DNA from 3 places in the Blautia sp. AF17-9LB genome. Region 1 is predicted to be linked to each of the others. Evidence: riboswitches for the same ligand, from Rfam matches in the RefSeq annotation. Region 1 holds a riboswitch; each other region holds the start of a gene.
The links. Region 1 has a riboswitch for thiamine pyrophosphate ahead of DWX00_RS09720 (TenA family protein). Riboswitches for the same ligand answer to the same signal wherever they lie in the genome.

Region 1 (7,979 bases):
CGGAATACTTATCATAAATCCCGCCTGCTAACATACGGGCTGCCTTTGCGCTTTTAATTGCTGGAAGCACATCATCAAACACAATACAGTGTTCAGGTGCAACCCCTAATTTTCTTGCGGCCAATTCAAAGACATCCGAATATTCTTTTCCCCGCTGAACCTCATCTGTTGAACATAGAGCGTCAAATAATTCTAAAATAGAATTGTTCTTTAAGCATGGAATATAGAGCTTTTCCGGCAACCCCGTAGCAACTGCAAGTTTTATTCCATGTTCTTTTAAGCGCAGAAGATAATCAAGGGCATGGGGCAGCAGACCGACATGGTTACTGTATTCCTCGACCGCCATATTATTCCATTCCTCAATAATTCCCTCTACCGTTTCCTGCAATCCAAAAAGATCAATGGTATATTGTGCGGCTTCCTCAAAACTCCTTGCACATATTTCAGTTACATAATTTTCCGGGACGGGAAGATTTCTCTTTTTCAAAAACTGAATATCTATATGCTCCCATACATCCATTGAATCCAGAATTGTTCCATCTAAATCAAAGATTGCCGCATTAAAATCCATTTTTCTTTTCCTTTCCGCAAAATAAATCTTTCAGTTCCGCAGCAGCAGCTTTTATATCAGACTGCGCTATGATGGCAGATACAACAGCCAGCCCGTCAATTCCCATGGGCTTGAAACGCCCTGCATTTCCCTTATTGATACCGCCAATAACAACTATCGGCAAAGAAACGGCTGCGCGGATTTTCTGTAATTCTTCCATTGATACAGAATCAGCGTCGGTTTTAGTTCCAGTAGGGAACATTGCGCCAACTCCCAAATAATCCGCACCATCCTGTTGTGCCTGTATTGCTTCTACAATGGAAGAAGCAGATACCCCCAACAGCATATTTTCTCCTATTACTTTGCGGACGGCAGCCGCAGGTAAATCATGCTGTCCAATATGTACTCCCGCAGCCTGCACAGCCATTGCAATATCTATTCTGTCGTTTATGATGAGGGGAATATGGTATTTATCCGTAACCTGTTTCACGGCAACAGCCTGATTGTAAAATTCTAATGAGGACAATTCTTTTTCTCGGAGTTGTATCATTGTGCAGCCTCCTAAAATTGCCTGTTCTACCGCTTCTGTCAGGCTATCGCAGCTCATTAGTTGACGATCAGTAACAAGATAAAGTGTATAATCAAAGTTCATTTTGCACCTGCCTATTCTTTAGATAAACCATGCTGATACAATTCGTAGAAATGGTGCGTCGGGCCACAGCCTTTTCCAATCGCAAGAGAGTGTTCGATTGCCATTGTGACATAAGCCTTTGCAGATTCGACTGCAAGCGGAACACTTTTTCCCTTTGCAAGCTGGGAAGCGATTGCAGAAGAAAAGGTACAGCCTGTCCCATGAGTATTTTTCGTATCAATGCGGGATGTTTCAAAATGGTAGAAATTTTCTCCATCAAATAGGACATCAACAGCATTTCCTATATGATGTCCACCCTTGACAACAATCGCCTTACAACCCATGGCATATATTTTTCTTGCGGCAGCCTCCATATCTGAAACTGTGGAAATCTGCATATCCGCTATTTTCTCTGCCTCTGGAATATTTGGAGTAAGTACATCGGCAAGTGGAATTACTGTGTCTATCAAGGTGGAAACCGCCGTAGGATTCATCAATGGGCAGCCATTTTTGGCATACATAACCGGGTCGATTACAACATTTTGGGGCTTATATTGTAATAGTTTCTTTGCCACCGCTTTCATACATTCTGGTGTAGAAAGCATACCGATTTTTACTGCGTCCACTTCAATATCTTCAAATACGGCGTCAATCTGTTTTTCAATCATATCCGGGGTAATATCTTGGATGTCGATAACACGGCTGGTGTTCTCTGCAACAACAGAAACAATAACACTCATTCCAAATACACCGTGAGCAGAAAAAGTTTTCAAATCAGCCTGAATACCTGCACCTCCGCTGCAATCTGATCCGGCAATGGACAATACTTTTTTCATTTTGCATTTTCCTCCATTCTCTCGTTCCGATAGGCCATCTTCCAAAAAGCAAGCTCTAACAAACTTGCTTTTTCAAAAATATCAGCCAGATACTTTTTATTTGCTACTGATAACCCGGCACATTTATGCTCTGCAAAAGCAGACCATTCTTTGCAGCTTTCTGCATATTGTTCATCCGCATGATCTTTGATAAAGTCCCAATATCTTGACTGTCTGCTTGTAGGAACAGCCGCCAATTTGCGGAATATATAGCTGTAACTTAGCATACAGGGAAGAACCGCCATTAAAATTTCTTCATTCTTTCCATGTGACGCAATCTCAAACATGAAATCAATGTAATTTTGATTTTCAGGCAGAGGAGCGATCAGTTCAATATCATTATCCGTCATGCAAAATTGCTTTAGATAATCCAGACGCACTTCTGATTCCGTATCATTTACAAAATTCAGCATGGAATAGTAAAGCTGAATTTCTCTTAATGTATCAGCATGAAAAATTGCCTTGCCGTATATACGGGCATAGTTTTTCAGATAGATACTATCCTGAATCATATATCTCTTGAACTTTTCAAGAGGTAGCTTTCCAGTTTGCACTTCCTGCACAAATGGGGTAGCTGCACATTCTTCCCAAATGGGGATGTTGCGGGTTAAAATGTCTTTCATAAATGCCATGTTTGTTCCTCCTAAAATAAAAAAATAGAGCCTCTAAAACAATTAGAAGCTCTTTCAGACGCAATACGAGCGTAAGAAATTGCTTCCCTACGCCGGTATTAGCCGACAGGTCCAGAGGTCAGGTCTTACCTTTTTCAACTTGTTCAGTTCCCTCGCAAACACATATCATATCTTATTCAATTAAAAAGGACATTCCCAAAACAGAGAATGTCCAAAAAATACGAATCTGTATTCTTTAGCTCCCTGCGTTGGTATTAGCCAACAGGTTCAAACGGTCAGGTTTTAACCTTCTCAACTACAAGGTAGTCCCCCTGCTTGAGTATTATTATAGTTAAGAAGTCCAGGAAAGTCAAGGTCTATAGAATTCAAGTTAGCAAACCTTATTGACGGGATTTTTCTGTGCTGCGCTGCGGTTGTGGTGGGGAAGAAATCTCTAATAGGTATTCCACATTGGCCCGAACATTATGAAGTTCTTTCATATCATTTTTGGCCTGCTTATAGGCAGAATAGGCTTTCCGTTTTTGTTCCAGAAGATCGGTGTATTCCTCCCGGAGAGATTTGACAGAGGGGAGCTTTTTGATTCCCAGCTCGTCAAAATGATTCTTTGCCGCCTGGTGCAGCAGAATTTCAGCTTCATGTTCTGTTCGGAATTTTTTGCTGTACCCGGCTTTGCGATATTCTACATAGACAGCCCGCGTTTTCGCATAGTTTACGATCTGTTTTTGCAGCTCGGCATTGGCGTTCATTTTTGACTCCAGATCTTTGATCTGAACGGATAAGGTATTGAAATTAGTGGTAGTGGCGTTGGCTTTTTCCAGAAGATCCTCATAACCCATATCGCCATGTTCTTTTAAGTAGAGCACTGCCTGAGAAAGCTGCTTTAGGTTGAACACTTTTGCCCAGCGCTCATAACCAGGGCCCTTGCCGGAACGGATTGCAACTTCAATATCAACCAGCAATCCAACTTTGGAAACCGTTTTTTTAGAAAAGGCATGGCGGGGTTTTACTGTCCGTGTACCGGCAATCCGTTCTTTGATGGCTTGTTCTGTATAATCGCCTTTGAGCGTATCGCATCGGGTATAATTTTCTTGTCCCGGAACTCGGAACCGAAGATGTTTTCTTTCACGGTTGACTTCCAGCCCAGCAGTTTCCAGCTTCTGTAGAAGTTCCTCAAAATCTTTTGGCTTTTCCTCTAATGCAGCATCAATAGCAATGCGTATCTGCTCCTGAAAGGAAGGCTGCTTTTTATTCCCCAGCCATGTGCCATAATGCTCCCGGCTGGGTTTCGGATTTTCTACAATCGAAAGTCCATGTTCCAAACACAGCTTGTCATTCATTCGCCGGATTGCCCAGGTAGAACCCCAGAAGTTGCGAAATTTTTTCTGACAGTCCAGTGTAGTAGAGTTGATAATGATGTGATTATGGACATGGTGCTTATCCACATGGGTGCAGACAACAAAGGCATGGTTTCCTTTTGTGAGCTTCAGTGCCAGCTCCCTGCCGATCTGATTAGCTTCTTCTGGCGTAACTTCGCCGGGCTTAAATGCCTGACGGAGATGGTAGGCGATCACATCATCTGCACCCTGATTTCTGCCGGTCAGATTTGCATACTGTCGTTTGGACAGAAGAAACTCTGCATCAGCAAGCCGGGTATCACACTCATAGCCATAAATGAATTTTCCAAAATCGGTTTTCTGCGGATTTTCTACATAATCAATAATATCTGAGATCGCAGTAGAGATATTCCGACCTTTTCCTACATGCAGAGGCATCAGTCTTGTGGTCGCTATTTTCGTCACCTCCTTAACTTAATTCCAATCAGAGAAGTTATAATTGCAGAAAAAGAGCGGGGCTGCCTATGCGCCCCGCCAAATCTGCTTAACCAAATATAAAATCCTTTAAGGCACTGTTTGCCCCGCCAATGATCCCTACCAGCCATGCAGCCGCCAGAGGCAGACCGTATGGACTGATAAGAAAGGCGATCATAAGCCATGCAAGACCCGGCAAAAATCCTGCGACAAAGAACAGCACCAATGCCGCCAGAAAGATGATCCCAGAAAGAATCCCAAGTACCGCACCGGAAAGAACCACTAAAAATTTACATACCAGATAAAGAATCCCCGTAACCAGCATAAAGGGAAGTGCCAGTAATTTACCTATCAAACGCATACGCTTTGCCTCCTTTCAGAAGGGCATCTGCCCTTATAAAAATTTTACCGTGACGGCAAAAAGAAAGCAACGGCTTTCCGGCTGTTTATGAAATGTTTGCAAATCCCCGGATCAGTTTGTCCATGCCATCCCAAAGGCTGTCCAGACGGGTGCGGATGTCATCTATATCTGCGGCATAAATATTGCCGGTCTCATTGGCCCGTCTGGTATATTGGTTTAAGTTATTGGAACAAATGCGGAGAAGCCGGATCATTTCCTGAATATCTCCCATATCAAGGTGGATGATGTAACCGTCTACGGCCATCTTTCGCAGATATGCCGACAGGTTGGTAATGCCAAGTTCCGCCATGCGTTCTTTTACCAGTTCGGCCTCCGCTTCGGACATGACAAATTCGACGCGGACGGATTTTTTGTTATGCCCGCCATTCATCGTTCCAACCCTCTTTTATGAGATGAGACCTCCTGCGTCGAAACCGCCGTCTTTGCTCTTTTGAGTTTTTCCCGCAAGGTGGTCTTTTCCAGCTTATCAAGATATTCCTCCAGATTTCCGGCTGTCGCATGATAGCTGCGTTTGAGGCGTTCCCGTTTTAGAATTATCATCAGCTCCGGCTCATTTTCTGGCAGATAAGTCATTGTTTTAGGGGCTCCATGCTCTGGCATAAGCCGGTTCATAAATTGTCTCCGTTCCTGATAGGGAATCGTGATAACATTTCCATCCTCAAAAGCAACGGCTACATTTCCGATTGGACAGGTCAATTTTTTCATCCGTTCCACATGTTCTCTATAATTTAGCGGATAGAGATCGCCAAATATTTTTCCGTCCCTGACTTCTTTCAAAGAGATGGCATAAGCCAAAACGGGATCATTTGTCTGCTCCTGGTAAAACCGCCACACTTTGTTTTCATGGCTGCCCTCCAGATAAACTTCCCGTTCGCGCAGGGTATAGGTTCCGCAAGGGCGTGACATCCAAAGAAGCTGTTTATCCTCTGAACGCTCTGACAAAGCCAGTTTTGAGATCAGTTCCTTATCCAGGTCAAAGTCCTCTTTATAATGTTGGGTATGAAGATCTACGATACGGGAAAGAGCACCCAAAAGATCTACATCCTCAAATCTTACCCCGGCCATCAGCGTTCCCTTTCCGGCACCGGAGGGATCATCTGCCTTGCTTCATGCTCCGGTTTGTCTGCTTTCAAACGGTCCATCAAAGACGGCTTTGCTTCCGGCACCAGCTCCCGGATTTCTTCATCCGTCTGTCCGTCTGTCAGATCCGGGCGCACAGGAGGTTCGTTGTTCAGCCTGCCATCCAGCATATTGTAGTTGCCGGTCTGACCTTCCTCATAAAGTTCTGCATTGCGCAGATAACTCTCCGGCGCCTGAAATGGCTGTCCGGCAAACAGAATTTCTCTTTGGGTGGTAAACTGTGCAAGGACCCCATTTTGCAGTCTTGCAAATTCTTCATACTGGCGCAGGGTAAGCCCTCGTTCCAGCATTTCCGCCTGGGTATGCGCCCAGCCTTCTCCATAGAGAAAATAGTACATGTCGGGCTGATCACAGACAAAACACAGGGAACCGTCCTGATTGTCATAGTAAGATGGCTGCATATTCTGGTAATGGCAGCGTTCCTCACGCCCCAAATACACACGGTTGTCCGCACCCAGCATAGCGACCATACCCGCGTAATTACTATGGACCGCAGAGCGGATTTCTACCAGCGGATCTGTTTGAGAAGGAATCTGTCTGCCCGGAATCTCATTTTGTTTTTCCGCTGCATCATTTCTTGGTATCACTTCTTCATGGCTGCGTGCATCCAGCTCCGGTTGAGATGTTCCTTTCCGAACAGCACCGGGCTCCGGTTCTTTTTCTTTCACATAGTATCGGACATTTGCTGTCGTATGCTCGTTGGCTTCCTTTGCATAGTTTTCAGCATCGGCTTTACTATCAAATTCCAACGGTTTCCCATTTTCCTTGCACCAGCTTTGTGCCGGTCCGAAAATAGAAGTGCTGCTTCGTACTGCCCATACACCATAGGTCAGTTTCTTTTCCATTCCGCATCCCTCCTTATCGTTCCTGTTGTTTGGAAGTTTGTTGCTTTTTTACCGGGTCTGCCGGTTTTGTTGCTTTTAGCTGCTGACGGAGAGAATTCTTATGCTCCGGTTCGGAATCTGTGATGTTGACATATTCGCCAATGATACAGAGCGCTTCTCCATAACTGCCGGAAGCAAATACCCGATCAGACATTTCTTTTGCCTGTTCTTTCAGACCATGCTCCCGCAAAGTACGGGAAGCAATACCCAGCAGATTAAAAATGTTCCCATCTGCTCCGATCAGTGGACAATCCGGTTTATCTGCCAACGCTTCCGGTGTTTCTATAAATCCGCCTAAATAATTCGGCACAAAGTCCGACAGCCATGTGCCGCCATAGACTTCATGGGTCTGTAAACGCCACAGGGCAAGTTTTCCTATATCCAGTTTCACATCATCAAACGGGTAAAGCAAACAGGTCAGTTCTCCGTGCTGAAAAGCAAACACATTCTCAAACTGACTGCCATCTTTCAATATGCCTGCCTGTGTCAGCATTTCATTGATTCCGTCTACCCATTCTGTCAGATCCCCGCCACAGCCCTGTAAAATCAGTCCTTCCTTATCCGGCATGCGGCGAAGATCCTCCGCAGTAATCGTGTTGATATTCAAAAAAATCGCCTCCTATCGTTTTTGTTAAAATATATGTTTTGTCCGCAACTTAACCTCATTTCAAAGCACTGGAGTATTCTTATACAGCGCCCTTGAAAACAGGTGCAAAAAGCCCTTGAAAATCAAGGACTTTTGGGGCTAAGTTGCGTACATATCATAGTTGGTTTTGCCGCTTCCGGCGTTTGCGTTCCCGCTCGGATTTCCGTCTTGCATAGATCCGGCAGGCATCAGAACAATATGCCTGGCTGGTTATAGGAAGATACACTTTTCCACACACAGGGCATATTTTCTGTCTCATGGAGGTGTCCTCGCCGGTAATGGCTGATTCCAGTGCTGCATCCACCGGCAGCACCGCTTTTTCAAAGTACCTGCAATAAGCACCGGTCCACCATTTATTCAGCATATAGCAAGGACTGTCCAAAGGAAGGCAG
Region 2 (7,979 bases), on a different contig from region 1:
GGAAGAGTTCTTGCCATGATCATCTGATATTTCATAGAGCAGAATGCCAGTTTGGTGGAAGCGGTATTTCCGCAGTGGAATCCCATGAAGGTATCTTTTAAGGTGTAATCAAATTTGCCTTTGATTTCGCTCTCATACATATCCTTCGGAACGGTGTTGTTGATGTCGAGGAGTGTTACGGTGTCTTTGGATACAACGGTTCCGATGAACTCGGACAGTGTTCCGTAGATATCTACCTCACAGGATACCGGGATGCCCATCTTGGTCAGACGGCTGTTGACATAGCAAGGAACGAATCCGAACTGTGTCTGGAATGCCGGCCAGCATTTTCCGGTCAGGGTTACGTATTTTCTGGAGCCTTTGTGTGCTTCGATCCAGTCTAACAGGGTGATCTCGTACTGAGCCAGTTTCGGCAGGATTTCCGGTTTCAGGTTTCCTTCGCCGAGCTCTTTTGCCATATCTTCTACGACTGCCGGGATTCTCTCGTCGCCTGCGTGTTTGTTGAATGCTTCAAACAGGTCAAGCTCGGAGTTCTCTTCGATTTCTACGCCGAGGTTGTACAGCTGTTTGATCGGTGCGTTACATGCCAGGAAGTTGGCCGGACGCGGTCCGAAGCTGATGATTTTCAGGTTCTTAACAGCTACAACTGCAGTTGCAACCGGTACGAAATCTTTGATCATGGCTGCTACGTCTTCTGCATCGCCAACCGGGTACTCCGGAATGTATGCGTGCAGGTTGCGCAGTTTCAGGTTGTAGCTTGCATTCAGAACGCCGCAGTATGCATCGCCGCGTCCGCCTACAAGGTCGTCGCCGGTCTCTTCTGCTGCTGCTACTACCATGCAAGGTCCGTCGAAGTATTTTACAAGCAGGGTTTCCTCGGTCTCCGGTCCGAAGTTTCCAAGGTATACAACAAGTGCATCACACTCTGCTTTTTTCAGGTCTTCGAGTGCGTTCATCATGTCGATTTCATTCTCGACGATGATTGGACATTCGTAGATTTCTCCGTCGTATGCTTTTACGACTGCTTTTCTTCTGTTCTCGGAAAGGCTGTTCGGGAAGCAGTCACGGCTTACTGCAACGATACCTAATTTGATTTCCGGTGTATTGTTGATCATTTTTGAAGATCCTCCTTTTTTTGGTTTTCTTGGTTTTTGGTTTCTTTTTATGTTCAGAACTGCTCTTTTGGGGCAGTGTTTCTGATTTCTGGTTTTGTCTCTGGTTTTATTTTACCGAGAGGTTTTCTCCTTTGATGCCTGCTACGCTTCCAGCGATGTTTGCATCCGGGTGGCTTAAGAGCCATTTGTTTCTGGCGAAGAGCAGGTCGTCTTCCGGGGTGTGTTTTTCTTCCAGGGTGATGTCGGTATTGGTTCCTTTTGGAAGGACTACGACGCATTTGAAGCCGCTGGCTGCCACGTTGCATGGTGCGTAGTGGAGGGTGGTTGCGTAGACTTCAATGGTGGTTCCGGCCGGGATTAAGAAGGCCTCCATTTTGGATGAGTCGTAGGTGTGGTCTTCGGTGATGTCCTGTTCTTTTCCGAGGATCAGGATCAGGTCGGTTACGGCGATGTTGATTTCGCTGTCGCGGTGGTATTCTACGGCGTTCAGTAAATGGTTGTGGCCGTTGCAGTAGCCGATCTGGATCGGCATGCCGCCGTAGAGGCTGTCGGATACGGACTGGGCGCTTTTGCAGGCTTCGAGACTTTCAATGGAAGGCTCGTAGACTACGTCGTCGGGACATGGGGTCTCGGACATGGCGGTGATGATGTCGCTGACGTCGAGGTCTTTGATGACTTTGCCGTACTGGCGGAATGCTTCGTCTGTTACTTTCAGAATCTGCATTGTGTTGGTGCTCCTTTCGTACAATTAGTTTAATGATTGAACTAATTGTAATATAGCACTTGTATGTACTTCTTGTCAACATGTATTTGGATGAAAAAACGGGTAGGTTGACAAATAAGGGGGAGGTTGGTATACTTTAATACGTTAAAATAATAAGACGCTAGGGGAGCCTTTGGCTGAGAACGTGGGACAGGGATAAGCTCACGGACCCTCACTACCTGAACGGGATAATTCCTGCGTAGGGAAGCTGGAACGTGGTTTCGGAGGTGATTCGGGACTGTGTTTTTATGTGAGCCCCTCCAAGCGGAATGCGAAGGAGGTTTTTTTATGAGTTTTTTTGTTACTGCTGACGGCGGACTGACGACGGCCGGTTATGTTGGATGCGTGGTGCTGATGGTGGCGCTGGTGGTGATTGCTTCGGTTCTTTCTGCTCAGAAGAGTAAGGGGACGGGAATGGATGCAAGGAAGCTGGCGTTTTGTGCGATGGGGATGGCGCTGGCGTTTGTGACTTCGTATGTGAAGGTGTTTGAGCTGCCGTACGGGGGATCGGTTACGTTGTTTTCGATGCTGTTTATTGTGCTGATTGCGAACTGGTATGGGGCGAAGACGGGTATTCTCGTTGGTTTTGCTTATGGACTGCTGCAGTTTATCCAGGGGCCGTATGTGCTGTCGCTGTTCCAGGTGTGCTGTGATTATGTGTTTGCGTTTGCGGCGCTGGGTGTGGCCGGATTCTTTGGAAAGAAGAAAAACGGGCTGCTGATCGGGTATATTGTAGCTGTGCTGGCGAGGGGATTTTTCCATACGTTAGGCGGGTATCTGTACTGGATGGATTATATGCCGGAGAATTTCCCGCAGTCTTTAAAGGCGCTGTATCCGATTATTTACAACTACAGCTATCTGCTGGCTGAAGGTGTGCTGACGGTGATTCTGATCTCGCTGCCGCCGGTGAAGAAAGCACTGCAGACGGTTGCAAGAACAGCACATGGTGCAAATTAAATAGAATTACGTGAAAAAATCCGGGAACGCATGATTTTGCGTTTCCGGATTTTTTACGTGGATATCAAAATTTACTGAGCACTCTCCTCTGCGGCTGTGTCGGCGGCGGAGCTCATGGGGGTGATGACGATGTTTTCTACGCCGATTCCGGTTTTACGGGTTACGATGTCTTCGATCTGGGCACGCTGTTCCTCGGTTACTTCTTTCATCGGAACGACGATGTCGGCGGTTTCGCCGGTCAGGTTTACAACGACGTCGGTGAAGCCTTTGGCTTCGAGGAGGAGTTCGGTTGCTGACTCTTTTTCTACGAGTTCCGTCATTTCCACCATGCTCTGGACAGCGCTCTGGCGCTCGGTTTCGGAGAGGTTGGTGTTGTTGATGATTTCATTTAAGGTGTCTTTGTTCTGGGAACGGATCTGTTCGCGGTCGATTCTGGCCTGGGCCATGTATGTAGATGCCCCGGCAAGGACTGCCTCTCCCGGCGTTTCGGTGACGGTCCGCGACGAGTCCCCTGCTGTGCCGGCATCCACCTCGTCGGTGATGTCGGTGTCCAGGCTGGAGATGTCTTTTAAAACGGTGCTGGCATCCGCCGTGGTTCCGTCTGCCTTCTCCTTCGTGGACAGGGTACTGTCCGCATAGTTGATGTATCCGGCGACGGCGATCATGATCGCAAGGGCGGTGATGATGACCTGGTTTTTCCGGAATTTTTTCTTTTTCCCGGCCGTCTTTTTCGGCGATGGTGTCTCTGCCATTTTCTCAGGTGCATTCATTTCCTGTTCTAATTTTTCCACGCATTTGACTCCTTTACTTCATTTTGACTACTTTAATCTTATTTGCGCCCACCTGAAATAATGCCATCACGGCCTCCTGAATCTCCTGTATCGTCACCGGGTTTCCCCCGCCTTCTGCGATAACGAGCACGCCGCGCACCGCCGGGTACTCCTCGGAAACCACATACGGTGTCTCGGCCCCGTTCTGTGTCTTTTCATAGACAGTTGCCTCATCCTGCGACGAGGATGTAACGCTTCCGGTCTCCTCTCCCTTCTTGTTTTCCTCCGTTGTGCTCCGCGTTGGGACATCTTTTTCCACAATCTTTTTTCCTGTGGATTCCAGCGTCACCACGACGTGCACTGCGCCCACACCGTCCATCTGGGAAAGTGCGTCACAAAGGCGCTGTTCCATCTCCCCCTGCACCGATGCTCCCGCATCTCCCGCCGGACGCGCAGCCGTCTCCTGCGGCTGTTCTGTCTCCTCACCGGTCTTTTTTGTTCCCGTCGGCAGCAGCAGGACAACGCCGATTGCCGCCAGCAGGAAGTACAGCATCCACTGCTCCTTTTTCTGTTTCCGGAAAAACGCCGCTGCCTTTTCCCTCATAGGCCTATTCCGAAATCTCTACCATAATATGCGCCGGATCGGTTCCGTAGACCTCACTTAAAACACTTTTGATCTCTGTCAGCTTTTCATCGAGCATTTCCCGCTGTTTTTTCTGTTCTTCGCGGTAAATGCTCGTCTGCCGCATCGGCGCTTCAATGCGGATCTCTTTTGCCTCACCGGTGTTTCCCGGCTCCAGCGTTACCGAAACGGCTGCCCCCGGAATGCCGCTCTCTGACAGATACATCCGGATCTGGCGCTCCGTCTCTTTTTCCCAGGCGCCCACGTAATACTGTTTTTCAAAGCTTTCTGCACGAATCTGTACATTTTCCATTGCTGCTGCCTCCTCTTCCAGCGTCAGACGGTCGAGCGTCTGCGCCATTTTCTGCTCCAAACCTCCCGCTTTTAGCACGGGCTGGAAAAAAATCAATACCATCACAATTCCAAGAAAAAACTGAACCGGCTTCTTGTCCTCCTTCTCCGGGATCAGGTTCAGCACAGTTGTCATAAAAATCAGAAAAATTGAAATATTCTTAAGCCACTGCAGAATCTCTTCTACCATGCCGCCTCCCGCCGCTGCCTGCCCAACTACACGCTAGAGCGTGTCTGAAAAACCATTTCCGCAAGCTGCAAGCCCCACTTTGCGGTATATTTTACCCTCATTCGGTTGCCGTAGCCCGCTACGCCGCCCTCATTCGGATAAAATCTCCCACAAACTGGGACTCGCAGCTCACGAAAAGCCTTTTTCAGACAAGCTCTAGGAAAAAGTTCCCGCCAGGATTGCAATCGTCAGCAGAAACAGGACTTCTACGGTCAGAAGGAGACGCAGAAGCATCGCATATCCTTTTCCTGCCGCCGCAAGACATCCCGCGATCCGCTTGTCCGAGACGGGCTGCGCCGCCGCGGCGAGAAGGCGGAAGGAAAGACCCGAAACGAGAAGCTGAACGGCGGGGACCATGCCTGCTGCGAGCAGTACCAGCATTGCCGTCACGCCAAAGCAGTTGCGGATCAGCACCGCGGAGCCTGCCACCAACTCGGTTACAGCATTCACCGCATTTCCGATGCCGGGAATCATTCCGGCAGTCCGCCAGAGTGCCATCTGCCGCAGGGAATCGAGCGCCGGTGCGATCAGATTCCGGATCATCTGCATTCCCACAAGTACGCCGAGCGACGATTTTAAAAGGCCGTTCACGCAGGTTTCCAGCAACTCTGTCATATGGGACAAAATCTCCTCGCCGGAAAGATCGTTTACAAGGGCGATGAGCAGATAGATATGGATCATCGGGAGGACGAGGGCGAGCAGAAGCTTTTCGACAGCCAGAATCACTAGAAGGAGCATCTGATAAAACATCACGGCTGATGATGCGCCCCCGGCGGCCGCGGCCGCCAGATAGTAGGATGGCGTCAGGATCCGCATAAAAGCGATCAGCGATGTGATGACAGCTTTCAGGTTTTCCCCGCTCGACTGGAAATTTTTCAGAATCAGTGCAAGCGCAAGCAGATAGACCATATAAAAACTGGCGTCCCTGACCTGTTTTCCTTCAAAGAGAGAGGAAAAACTGCCGAGCACCGCGCCTGCCAGAACGAGGAGAAACAGCTCCTTCATCAGCCCCTTCTGCGCAAGGAATGCTGTTTTGGCACAGGAGAGAACGGCATTTCCGGCACGGAAGGTGCGGAAGGGATCGCCATCCTGCAAAAGAGAACGCACCGTACCGGCAAAAGAAAACTGCTGGCTGGACAGCAGGCTGTCCACTTCCTGCTGGATTGCATCGAAGTCGAGTTCTGCAAGAAGTTCGTCCTGCGCTGCTGCTGCCTGATCCGTTTCGGTATCCGCTGCTTCGATTTTCTGCGTTCTTCCCGTTCCGAAAATGAGACACAGAAAAAGCAGCGCCATGCCCCATCCGGCTTTTTTACAGAAAATCATGAACCGTTTCCAGCAGAGCGAGCAGCACTGGCATACTGACGGCAAGGACCGCCAGGCGGGCGAACAGTTCAATCTGCCCTGCAATGGAAGAATAGCCCGCATCCTTACAGATCCCGGCGGAAAACTGCCCCACATACGTGATCCCAAGCATTTTCAGCAGCGTATTCAGATACGATGAGTCCACCGGGAGATACGATTTCATTTGTGCGAGCATGCCGAGCAGATACTGCATTTTTCCGACGGTCCCGGCAAGAATGCAGAGGCCGGCACCGACCGTCACAAGAAGGGCAAATTCCGGCTTTGCTCCCTTTACTGTGATTCCAAGCAGCACGCCCGCCGTGCCAAGCGCAGCGATCCGAAGTATATCCATATGATCCCCTCCGTTTTTTCTCCCTGCTCTTAAATTGTAAACAGTTGTTTGATGTCCTCAAACAGCGCGGAAATATAGGGAAGAATCCAGAACAGCACCAGCACAAGACCGGCAAGGCTTGCAAGAAATGCCTGTTCTTCCCGGCCGCTGTGTTTTAATACCTGGCACAGGACCGATACCAGAATCCCGACTGCCCCGATTTTAAATAGAATCCCGACCTCCACGCCTGCTCCTCCGTTTTCAGACACGCCCTAAACCAGAATCAAAAATAAAAAAAGGCCTCCCATGATTCCAAGACTCTGACAGAGCCTCTTCCTTTCCGGCAATCCTTTCTGCAGTTCCGCGATCCGCTGCACAAGGCGTGCCTCATACCGGTCCAGATTCGCCTTCTGCATGGCGCGGTCCCCGGTGCCAAGGCTGCATCCGGCCTCCTGCAGCTCTTCTTTTTCTTCTTTTGTAAGGCGTGTGTCCGCCAGGTGGACTGCCGTATTCTCTTCCAGAATCGCCGGCAGTGTCTTTCCGTCCGGGCGGCGCATATCCTCGGAAATATCCTGTAAAAAATCCCGGTACGGATCCCGCATCCGCCTTCCCGTCTCCCAGAACGCATCCGGCAGCGGGGAAGCCGCCGTCACAATCTCTCCACGCAGATACTGGATAATTTTCTGCAGTGTTTCCAGATCTTTCACATGGGCCGACAGCGCCGCACTCTTTGCAAAGCCGATCCCGACGCAGGCAAGAGAAGCCGCCAGTAAAACTGCAAGCCGCATCACAGAAACGCCTCCCTTCGGTACAGTGTCGTTCCTCTTCCGTCAAAAATAGCCTGTACGCTTCCGGCGTGGGGTTTCGCATCCAGCACGATGTACCGCTCGAAAACGTGGGATTCCACGAGGCGGTTCAGGAGAGGCTTCTGCTTCATATCCTCCATGGAATTGCCATGCACGGTCGCGAGCAGCTTGCACCCGCAGTTAACGACGGACTCGATCGCACGGATGTCCTCGCCCGTTCCGATCTCATCGACTGCCACCACATCGGGCGACATGGCGCGGATCAGCATCATCATGCCCTCCGCCTTCGGACAGCAGTCGAGCACATCGGTGCGGATGCCGACATCATTCTGCGCAACGCCGAGATAGCAGCCTGCGATCTCGCTCCGTTCATCGACCACACCGACGGTCAGCCCCGGATACGGCGACTCCCCGTCCGAAATCTGGCGGATGATATCGCGCAGCATCGTCGTTTTGCCGCAGCCGGGTGCGGAGACAATCAGGGTGTGCAGGAAACGGCCGTCTTCCCAAAGGTACGGCATCACTCGGTCCGCGCAGCCCTTTTTCTCATGAGCAACCCGCACGTTGATGCAGGATATATGGCTGATGCCTTTCACCTTTTCCCCTTCGATTACCGTCTTTCCGGCAATGCCGATCCGGTGGCCGCCCTCCACGGTCAGAAAACCCTGCCGCAGTTCATCCTCGTAGGCGTAGA
Region 3 (7,979 bases), on a different contig from region 1:
TTTTAACGGCATTGCAGATAGCAGTCAGCGTTTCGTGGCTGACATCCTCCGCATCCGCCTTGGAACCGGTGTGGAAGACTGCGCCGACGCCGAGGTAATCTGCCCCGCGCTGCTCGGCGAGAATGGCCTGTTCCACGGTCTGTGCCGAAACGCCGATGATCTTGTCCGGGCCAAGCTTTGCACGGACATCGCCGGCCTCCATATCGCTCTGGCCGACATGAACGCCGTCCGCATCCATCTTAGCTGCGATTTCCACGTTATCGTTGATGACGAAAGGAACATGGTATGCGGCACAGAGTTTTTTCAGTTCCAGTGCCTCTTCCATAAAGTGATCCTGGTCAAGATTTTTTTCGCGGAGCTGGATAAACGTTGCGCCGCCCTGCAGAGCCTTTTCCACCTGGCTGTACAGTGTCTCGCCGTTCAGCCAGCTGCGGTCTGTCACAGCATATAAAAGCAGGCCTTTTTTATCGCACTTCATACTTTGCACCTTTCTCTAGCATCTCGCCGTCCATGTGGTAGATGGCGTCGATGATGCGGTTCCGGTAGGTGGAGTTGCCGTCTTCCGGTTTCATATGGCTCCAGCCGATCTCGCCGGCAAGTCCCATTGCGCAGACAGCGGCAGCAGCGGCTTTTAACGGCTCGTCCGGGTTGGCAACGAGGTAAGCGGTCATCATGCCGGAGAGCTGGCAGCCTGTTCCGGTGATGCTTCCCATCTCGGCGCGTCCGTTGCGGATCACGTAGCAGGTGTCAGCATCGGCAACGAGGTCGATCGCTCCTGTGATGGCGACAACACAGTTGTGGTCTTTCGCAAAGTTTTTTGCAAAAGCAACGGCGCTGTCGAGGTTTTCGTCTGTTACTTTATCGGCAACGTCTGCGTCAACACCCTTTGTCGTTCCGCTTCCGAGTGCCAGTGTTTTGATTTCGGAAATATTTCCGCGGATGACGGTGAACGGGATTTTTTCCATCAGTCCGACTGCGGTCGAAGTACGTAAGTGGCTTGCGCCTGCGCCGACTGGATCGAGCAGGATTTTGTGGCCGAGCGAAGCTGCTTTTGCACCGGCACGGTACATGCCGTCGATGCTCGTTCTGTGCAGCGTTCCGATGTTGATGTTCAGACCGCCGCAGATGGAGGTGATATCCTCGACATCCTCCGGTTCATCGGACATGATCGGGCTTGCGCCGCATGCCAGCAGAATATTGGCGACATCGTTTACTGTAACGTAATTTGTGATGTTGTGTACGAGAGGGGTTGTTTTTCTGACATTGTCAAGACAAGTGCCTAACATAATTTTTTGTTCCTCCTGTGTGAGTATTTTTGCAGAAGCAAATTCCCTTGTGGTACTGGAAGAACCTGTTGATGATGTGTTCATAGAGATTAAAAAAGCAGATATACGTGGAGATATATCTGCAGAAAATGTGCATATCGTATCTCCCTACGTTGGCATTACCCAAATCAGGTTCAGGGTCTAGGAGATGCATCCTACTCTCAGCCCGCTTCGCACGCGAGCTCCCCTTTGCTTTCTGCAGACAATTATATACGCATAAAAACAATTGTGCAAGAGAAAAACGGAAGATTTAAAAAAATTTCAGAAAAATAAAAAAGACATGCAAAATATTGGAAATGTAATGTTATTTGGGTTGACAGAGAAAATAATATCAGCGTAAAATGAAGTATAAAATATGCGTGGAAGTCATGGACGTGATGATGCCGCCTCCATTCCGATTTTCGCCATGAGCGCCAACGCCTTTGTTGAAGACCGGCAGGCCGCAAAAGAGGCCGGCATGGACGTGCATATCGCAAAGCCGATTGATGCGGAATTACTGAAAAAGAAAATTGCAGAGTATTGCAGGTGAAAAGAAGTGCCCTTGCCCGGCATCTGATGTGTGCCGGGCAGTAGCTTTTGATGTGCGAATCTTATTTTTCTTCCTCAGGGTACGTATAGCCCCAGGTTCTGCGGAAGGAGGTCATCAGATCCATGACGTCCTTCGTGTAGTCGAGGTGCATGGCAGATGCATCTCCATTGATGGCGCGTTCCATGTCGGCGAGCTCATAGGCGAGTGCATCGGCGTTGTCACCGGCTTTGATGATTTCGGATTCGCCGGTGGAAGCGTCTGTGATTTTTGCTTCCCAGGCACGCGGGTACTCCATGATCTCGATAAATCCGTTCTCACAGGAAACCATGCCGCGTTTCGGCTGTTTGGAGTGGAGAGAGAGCATCACACTTGCCATCTGTCCTTCCTGATTGGTGAGAAGGAGGCCGGCCTGCTCGTCCACACCGGTCGGAGCGGGCTTTACCTGGGAAAGGAGCTGATCCGGCTTAGAGTCGAAGAACCAGCGGAGGAAGGAGAGTGCGTATACGCCGATATCAAGCATCGCGCCGCCTGCGAGATTCCGGTTGAAGAAGCGGTTCTTCATGTTGTACTCTTTGAAACTGCCGAAGTTCATCGTGATCAGATTGACTCTGCCGAGACGGCCGGAGTCGAGAATTTTTTTCAGCTCTTTGTAGATCGGCATATGGTAAATCGTCATTGCCTCTCCGATGATGACACCTTTTTCTTTTGCAAGCGCTATGGCCTCGTCGAGCTCGTCGCTGTTCAGCGTAATCGATTTCTCAACGAGAATGTGTTTTCCATTGGCAATCGCCTCTTTCATAAAGCCAAGATGCGTGTTGTGCGGCGTCGTGATATAAATGACATCGACCTCCGGATCGGTAAACATCTCATGGAAATCATCGTAAACTTTTCCAATTCCATATTTCTCCGCAAAAGCAGCCGCCTTCTCATGGGTCCGGTTGCCGACCGCGTAAATATTCTTTCCGTTTTTCTGCAGTGCGACCGCCATTTCATTTGCAATCACACCGCATCCGAGTACAGCCCATTTGATTTCTTTCATCGTGAGATTCTCCTATCGTATCTATTTTGCCCAGAGCGGTTCTTCGCTTCCGCTGTAGTCAAACCGTCTGTCGTTTTTCTCTTCCAGTGCTTTGATCATATGGTACGTAAATTCATTGTAAGGCGTTGGAATTCCAAGCTCTTTTCCCATGCGGATCAGCGCACCCGAGAACATATCAATTTCCGTATGGCGTCCCGCATCGAGATCCTGGAGCGTCGAGTAGCGCGCCGTCGGCGGAACCGCACTTCCGCGTCCCGAGGAGACATCCGCCTTGCTGATATCAATTCCCTTTGCCTCCGCAATCGCCATCAGTTCTGCGCGGAGTCCGTCGCTGATCGCCTTCATATGCACACTGTCGCGGTAGCAGCCGACCCCGGCACCGAGAATAGCCTGCGGCAGGTTATTGCAGACATTCAGCCGGAATTTGCTCCATATTTCCTCTAAAATACAATCGGTTGCCCGGTAATGCAGCCCTGTGCCGGAGAACAGATCCAGAACAGCCTGCACACGCTCACTGTCGTACGGCGCCGAAACTTCGCCGAAAATGATGCCGAGCGTCGCCTCAGGGTTGAAAACGTAGCCGTCATTCTCTTTATGAGAAGCTACTTTGATAACAGCATGAAGCAGATGCTCCGCACCGACTTTTTCCGCGATGATCTCCTCACTGTCCACGCCGTTCATCAGACTCATGATCACAGTATTCTCGCCGGTAACGGCAGTAATATTGTCAAGAGCCCCCGGCAGTGCGCCGTATTTGAGCGAGACGATCAGAAAATCCACGCCGTGTGCCTCTTCCGGTGTCCATACCTCCGGGTGATAAACCGTATCGTTAATTTTGCATCCTTTGTTTTTCAGACGCTTCGCCCGTTCCCCGGACGCGATAACGCCAAGCCGGATGTCCTTTTTCTCCGAAAGCCCCCAGATTACATAAGACCCAACCGCTCCGGCGCCCAGAACAGCAACTGATTTTATTATCATAATAGCCTCCTTTGTAACTGTTTGAATTACCCTTACTATAACAAATTTTGCGGAGATCCTCAATTTGTTGTTCAAAATAGAAAATTTCGGAAAAGGAAGCCTAAATGTGTTAAGGTACATTGTAGAATGAAAAATATAAAAGAAACGCGCAGATGCGGCAAGAGGAGATGACAGAAACACATTACCACATTTCCAAACCGACGGCCTGCTTCATGCTGGATCTGAATGATCTGAAAATGTACGAAGACAAAATCCGGACGAAAGAAGAACAGAAGGCAAAAGAAAAACAAGAGAAGAAATAAGAAACGAAGGAGAAACGAAATTCGAACATTTCTCCTTCGTTTTTTGCACGCATTTTTACCGGGAAATCATATTCTAAGGTTAGAATGAAAAAACAGGAGAATCTGTTGATGAAAGGAAAATGGCTGACAGGTGCGCTTGTACTGGCAATGGCGGCAGTGACGCTGGCGGGATGCGGGGCAAAAGATGAGACAAAAGAAAAAGTGGAGCAGGTGACATTAAATGAGGTTGCCCACTCCATTTTTTACGCCCCGCAGTACGTGGCAATTGAGGAGGGGTATTTTGCGGACGAGGGCATTGATCTGACGCTGATAACAGGATTTGGTGCAGATAAAGTGCTGACGGCGATGATTTCCGGCGAAGCGGATATCGGGTTTATGGGGGCGGAGGCAACCGTCTACGCGTACCTCGAGGGAACCGCAGACCCAGTTGTGAACTTCGCGCAGCTGACGCAGCGGGCGGGAAACTTTGTTGTGGGAAGAGAGAAAGACAATTCGTTTACCTGGGAGAAATTGAAAAACAAAGAGGTATTAGGGGGAAGAAAAGGCGGTATGCCGGAAATGGTCTTTGAGTATGTTCTGGCGCAGAAAGGGATTGATAAAAAAGACGTAAACATCAACCAGAGCATCGATTTTGGTTCCACAGCTGCCGCGTTCTCCGGCGGGCAGGGGGATTATACGATTGAATTTGAACCGTCCGCGACACTGCTCGAGCAGAAGGGCGACGGCTATGTCGTGGCATCGGTCGGAACGGAATCCGGGTATGTGCCGTATACGTCGTACAGCGTCAAACAGAGTTATCTGAAAACGCACGGCGCAACCGTAGAAAAATTCACGAAGGCACTGCAGAAGGGAATGGACTTCGTGCAGACGCACACACCGGAGGAGATTGCAGAAGTGATTGCGCCGCAGTTTGCAGAAACCGAGCTGGAAACCATCACCGCGATCGTGCGCCGCTACTATGAGCAGGATACGTGGAAAGAAAATCTGATCTTTGAGGAAGAAAGTTTTGATCTTCTGCAGGAGATTCTGGAGCAGGCGGGAGAGCTGGAGAAAAAGGCACCGTACAAGACACTCGTGACAACAAAATACGCCGAAGAGGCCGCCGCCAAAGGCTGATTCCGGCGGAATAGAAAAGCGAAAAAAGACAGAAAAAGACACTTTTCGACATTCGTCGACAAACAGCGACATTTCATTCGAAAAAAATAAAGAAAATTGCAAAAGAAAAGAAGAAAAATAGAGAAAAAGTATTGCAAAAAAGTAAATTTTGTTGCATACTATGGATGTCGCATATATTTTTTACAACACAGGCATACGGAGGCGAACAGACATGAAAGTAGGTTTTATCGGCGGCGGCAACATGGCGAGTGCCATGATTGGCGGAATGATCCAAAAAGGAGTTGTATCTGCAGATGACATTCTGGTATCGGTCCGCACGGAGAAAAGTGTGGAACGCTTGACCAACCAGTTTGGAGTCCAGGCGACTACGGAGAACGAAGCGGTCGTAGCCGGATCCGATCTTGTATTCCTGGCAGTAAAGCCAAACCAAATAAAAAATATAATAAACCTCGTCAAAAACTTCATCTCACCCGAGAAGATTATCGTATCGATTCTTCCCGGTAAGTCTTTACAATGGCTGGGTACAGAAATCGGAAAACCAACAAAGTTAATTCGCACCATGCCAAACACACCAGCACTCGTCGGAGAAGGAATGACCGGCGTCTGTGCCAATGATCTCGTGACGGAGGAAGAGCTGCAGCTCGTTTTAACCCTCCTGAAAAGCTTTGGCCGCGCAGAAGTTGTTCCGGAGTATCTGATGGATACCGTCACAGGTGTCAGCGGAAGCTCGCCGGCGTACGTATTTCTTTTCCTGGAGGCTCTTGCAGATGCGGCAGTAGCCGAAGGAATGCCGAGAAAACAGGCATATGAATTTGCTGCACAGTCTGTCCTTGGAAGCGCCAAAATGCTTCTCGAGACAGGAATGCACCCGGGAGAATTAAAAGACATGGTCTGCTCGCCAGGCGGAACCACCATCGAAGCGGTTGCCGTACTGGAGCGGGAGAAGCTGAGAAGTGCTGTTATTGATGCAACACGAGCCTGCATCCGGAAATCAAAGGGAGTGGATTAGAAGGAGCAGCACCGCCGCTTTGACAGAATGACGCTAATGTGAAAGCAGCAAAAATAAAGAATGTATGCACAAAAAACAAACCAAAACAAGCAAAAAGCAAGCACAAAAAAGAGTAAAAAAACAAACGAGCGGAAAAATCCCGGCAGCCGTGGAAAAGGCACCGGGATTTTTTCTGGTAATTTATAGTTTTTTTCCTTTACTGAGCGTACTGTTGTGATAATCGGAAGAATAGGTTACATCCTTTCCAAACCATACCGGAGGAACAAAGGCGTTTGCGGATGCTTCGTCCGGAAACTCCACCTCTGCGAGGTAAAGGCCTTCATACGGCGCATCAAAGACATCGAGCTCGATCGTCAGATCCGTTCCGGTAAGCGGCAGCAGATAGCGTGTTTTTGAGATAAGAACGCCGTCTGCCTTTTCCCGCAGATGCAGGTAGGATTCCTTTGTGAGCGGAAGATTATACTCTTCACGCACCATCAGCCCTTTTGACTTGTAGGTCAGATAATATTCGTCGTCAGAGCGGCGGATGCGGACAACCGGTTCGGTGGAAAGATAGCCCTGCTCGATTTTTTTACATGGATAGCTTGTAAGATTTTCCGGAAGCTGATCCAGAAGGTATTTGCGTTCGATTTCCATAAAAGAGACTCCTTCTCGTGATTGCATCACTGCTTTTTTCAAGAGTTTACCATGCTTTTCCCGTGATGTTAAGCGAAATCCGGCTTTTTGCGAAAAAAAGTCCTGAAATTTTTATGAAATGCAAGCATTCTGCGGAAAAATGTGGTATAATAGCGGCGGTTTGTTACAAAGAAAAGCAGAGAATATCACGTGACAAAACACACGAGACTGATCATACAACACAGGAGGACAAAACCATGGCAAAGATTTATGTATTTCTGGCAGACGGATGTGAAGAGATTGAGGCACTGACCCCGGTGGATCTGCTGCGCAGAGCCGGAGAAGACGTATGCACCGTTTCTATTATGGGAAGAAAAGAAGTAACAGGATCCCACAAAATCACCATTCTTGCAGATGAAACCATCGAAGAGGGAGAGTTTGATGACGGAGACATGCTGGTACTTCCGGGCGGAATGCCGGGTACATTAAATCTGGCCGGAAACGAGACGCTCGCAGCGCTGATCCGTTCCTATGACGATCAGGAAAAGAAACTGGCAGCCATCTGCGCAGCGCCGAGCATCCTTGGTGTGATGGGCATCTTAAAAGATAAAAACGCTGTCTGCTTCCCGGGATTTGAAGAAAAGCTGGCAGGCGCAAACGTACTCGATGTACCGGCAGTCACCGACAAAAATGTGACCACCGGCCGCGGCATGGGAGCAGCCACTGACTTCGCACTGGAGCTGATCCGTGTTCTGCAGGGAGAGGACAAAGCAAAAGAAATGGCGGAAAAAATCGTATTTCATTGCTAAAAAAAAGCCTAAAAACCACAGAAATATAAAAAAATCACTGGCGTTTTTGAAAAGAGTATGCTATACTCGATAAATGACTGTAGAATGGAGAGGTGTGCAGGTTTTCTGCCGCTTTTCAGATAAATCAAGGAGGAAATTGATAAAATGAGTGTACAGGTCGAAAATTTAGAAAAGAATATGGCCAAACTTACCATTGAGGTTCCGGCTGAAGAATTAGAGAAAGCACTGGAGAAAGCTTACCAGAAACAGAAAAAGAA

Region 2: it holds a riboswitch for thiamine pyrophosphate, as region 1 does, so the genes downstream of both, DWX00_RS13345 (energy-coupled thiamine transporter ThiT) here and DWX00_RS09720 (TenA family protein) in region 1, are expected to answer to the same signal.
Region 3: it holds a riboswitch for thiamine pyrophosphate, as region 1 does, so the genes downstream of both, thiM (hydroxyethylthiazole kinase) here and DWX00_RS09720 (TenA family protein) in region 1, are expected to answer to the same signal.

Annotation. Positions count from the first base shown of each region.
Region 1 covers NZ_QUGU01000007.1:197,544-205,522, forward strand. The annotation lists gene DWX00_RS09705 (HAD family hydrolase) at 1-571, opposite strand, end outside; gene thiE (thiamine phosphate synthase) at 561-1,202, opposite strand; gene thiD (bifunctional hydroxymethylpyrimidine kinase/phosphomethylpyrimidine kinase) at 1,214-2,017, opposite strand; gene DWX00_RS09720 (TenA family protein) at 2,014-2,688, opposite strand; TPP riboswitch at 2,912-3,011, opposite strand; gene DWX00_RS09725 (relaxase/mobilization nuclease domain-containing protein) at 3,069-4,478, opposite strand; gene DWX00_RS09730 (CD1845 family protein) at 4,567-4,857, opposite strand; gene DWX00_RS09735 (plasmid mobilization protein) at 4,943-5,287, opposite strand; gene DWX00_RS09740 (hypothetical protein) at 5,284-5,982, opposite strand; gene DWX00_RS09745 (DUF4316 domain-containing protein) at 5,982-6,902, opposite strand; gene DWX00_RS09750 (hypothetical protein) at 6,916-7,509, opposite strand; gene DWX00_RS09755 (cysteine-rich VLP protein) at 7,703-7,979, opposite strand, start outside.
Region 2 covers NZ_QUGU01000012.1:37,485-45,463, forward strand. The annotation lists gene DWX00_RS13335 (L-fucose/L-arabinose isomerase family protein) at 1-1,112, opposite strand, end outside; gene DWX00_RS13340 (DUF4867 family protein) at 1,222-1,839, opposite strand; TPP riboswitch at 1,992-2,101, shown strand; gene DWX00_RS13345 (energy-coupled thiamine transporter ThiT) at 2,167-2,835, shown strand; gene DWX00_RS13350 (SpoIIIAH-like family protein) at 2,907-3,626, opposite strand; gene DWX00_RS13355 (stage III sporulation protein AG) at 3,640-4,209, opposite strand; gene DWX00_RS13360 (stage III sporulation protein AF) at 4,214-4,768, opposite strand; partial or broken gene DWX00_RS20595 (DUF6783 domain-containing protein) at 4,783-4,911, shown strand; partial or broken gene DWX00_RS20600 (DUF6783 domain-containing protein) at 4,861-4,992, opposite strand; gene DWX00_RS13365 (stage III sporulation protein AE) at 4,964-6,130, opposite strand; gene DWX00_RS13370 (SpoIIIAC/SpoIIIAD family protein) at 6,117-6,500, opposite strand; gene spoIIIAC (stage III sporulation protein AC) at 6,530-6,724, opposite strand; gene DWX00_RS13380 (stage III sporulation protein AB) at 6,752-7,267, opposite strand; gene spoIIIAA (stage III sporulation protein AA) at 7,267-7,979, opposite strand, start outside.
Region 3 covers NZ_QUGU01000002.1:158,496-166,474, forward strand. The annotation lists gene thiE (thiamine phosphate synthase) at 1-478, opposite strand, end outside; gene thiM (hydroxyethylthiazole kinase) at 465-1,286, opposite strand; TPP riboswitch at 1,413-1,524, opposite strand; gene DWX00_RS02805 (response regulator) at 1,681-1,854, shown strand; gene DWX00_RS02810 (Gfo/Idh/MocA family protein) at 1,916-2,893, opposite strand; gene DWX00_RS02815 (ketopantoate reductase family protein) at 2,915-3,871, opposite strand; gene DWX00_RS20290 (hypothetical protein) at 4,039-4,173, shown strand; gene DWX00_RS02820 (ABC transporter substrate-binding protein) at 4,282-5,289, shown strand; gene proC (pyrroline-5-carboxylate reductase) at 5,501-6,298, shown strand; gene DWX00_RS02830 (CYTH domain-containing protein) at 6,479-6,934, opposite strand; gene DWX00_RS02835 (DJ-1 family glyoxalase III) at 7,171-7,722, shown strand; gene tig (trigger factor) at 7,867-7,979, shown strand, end outside.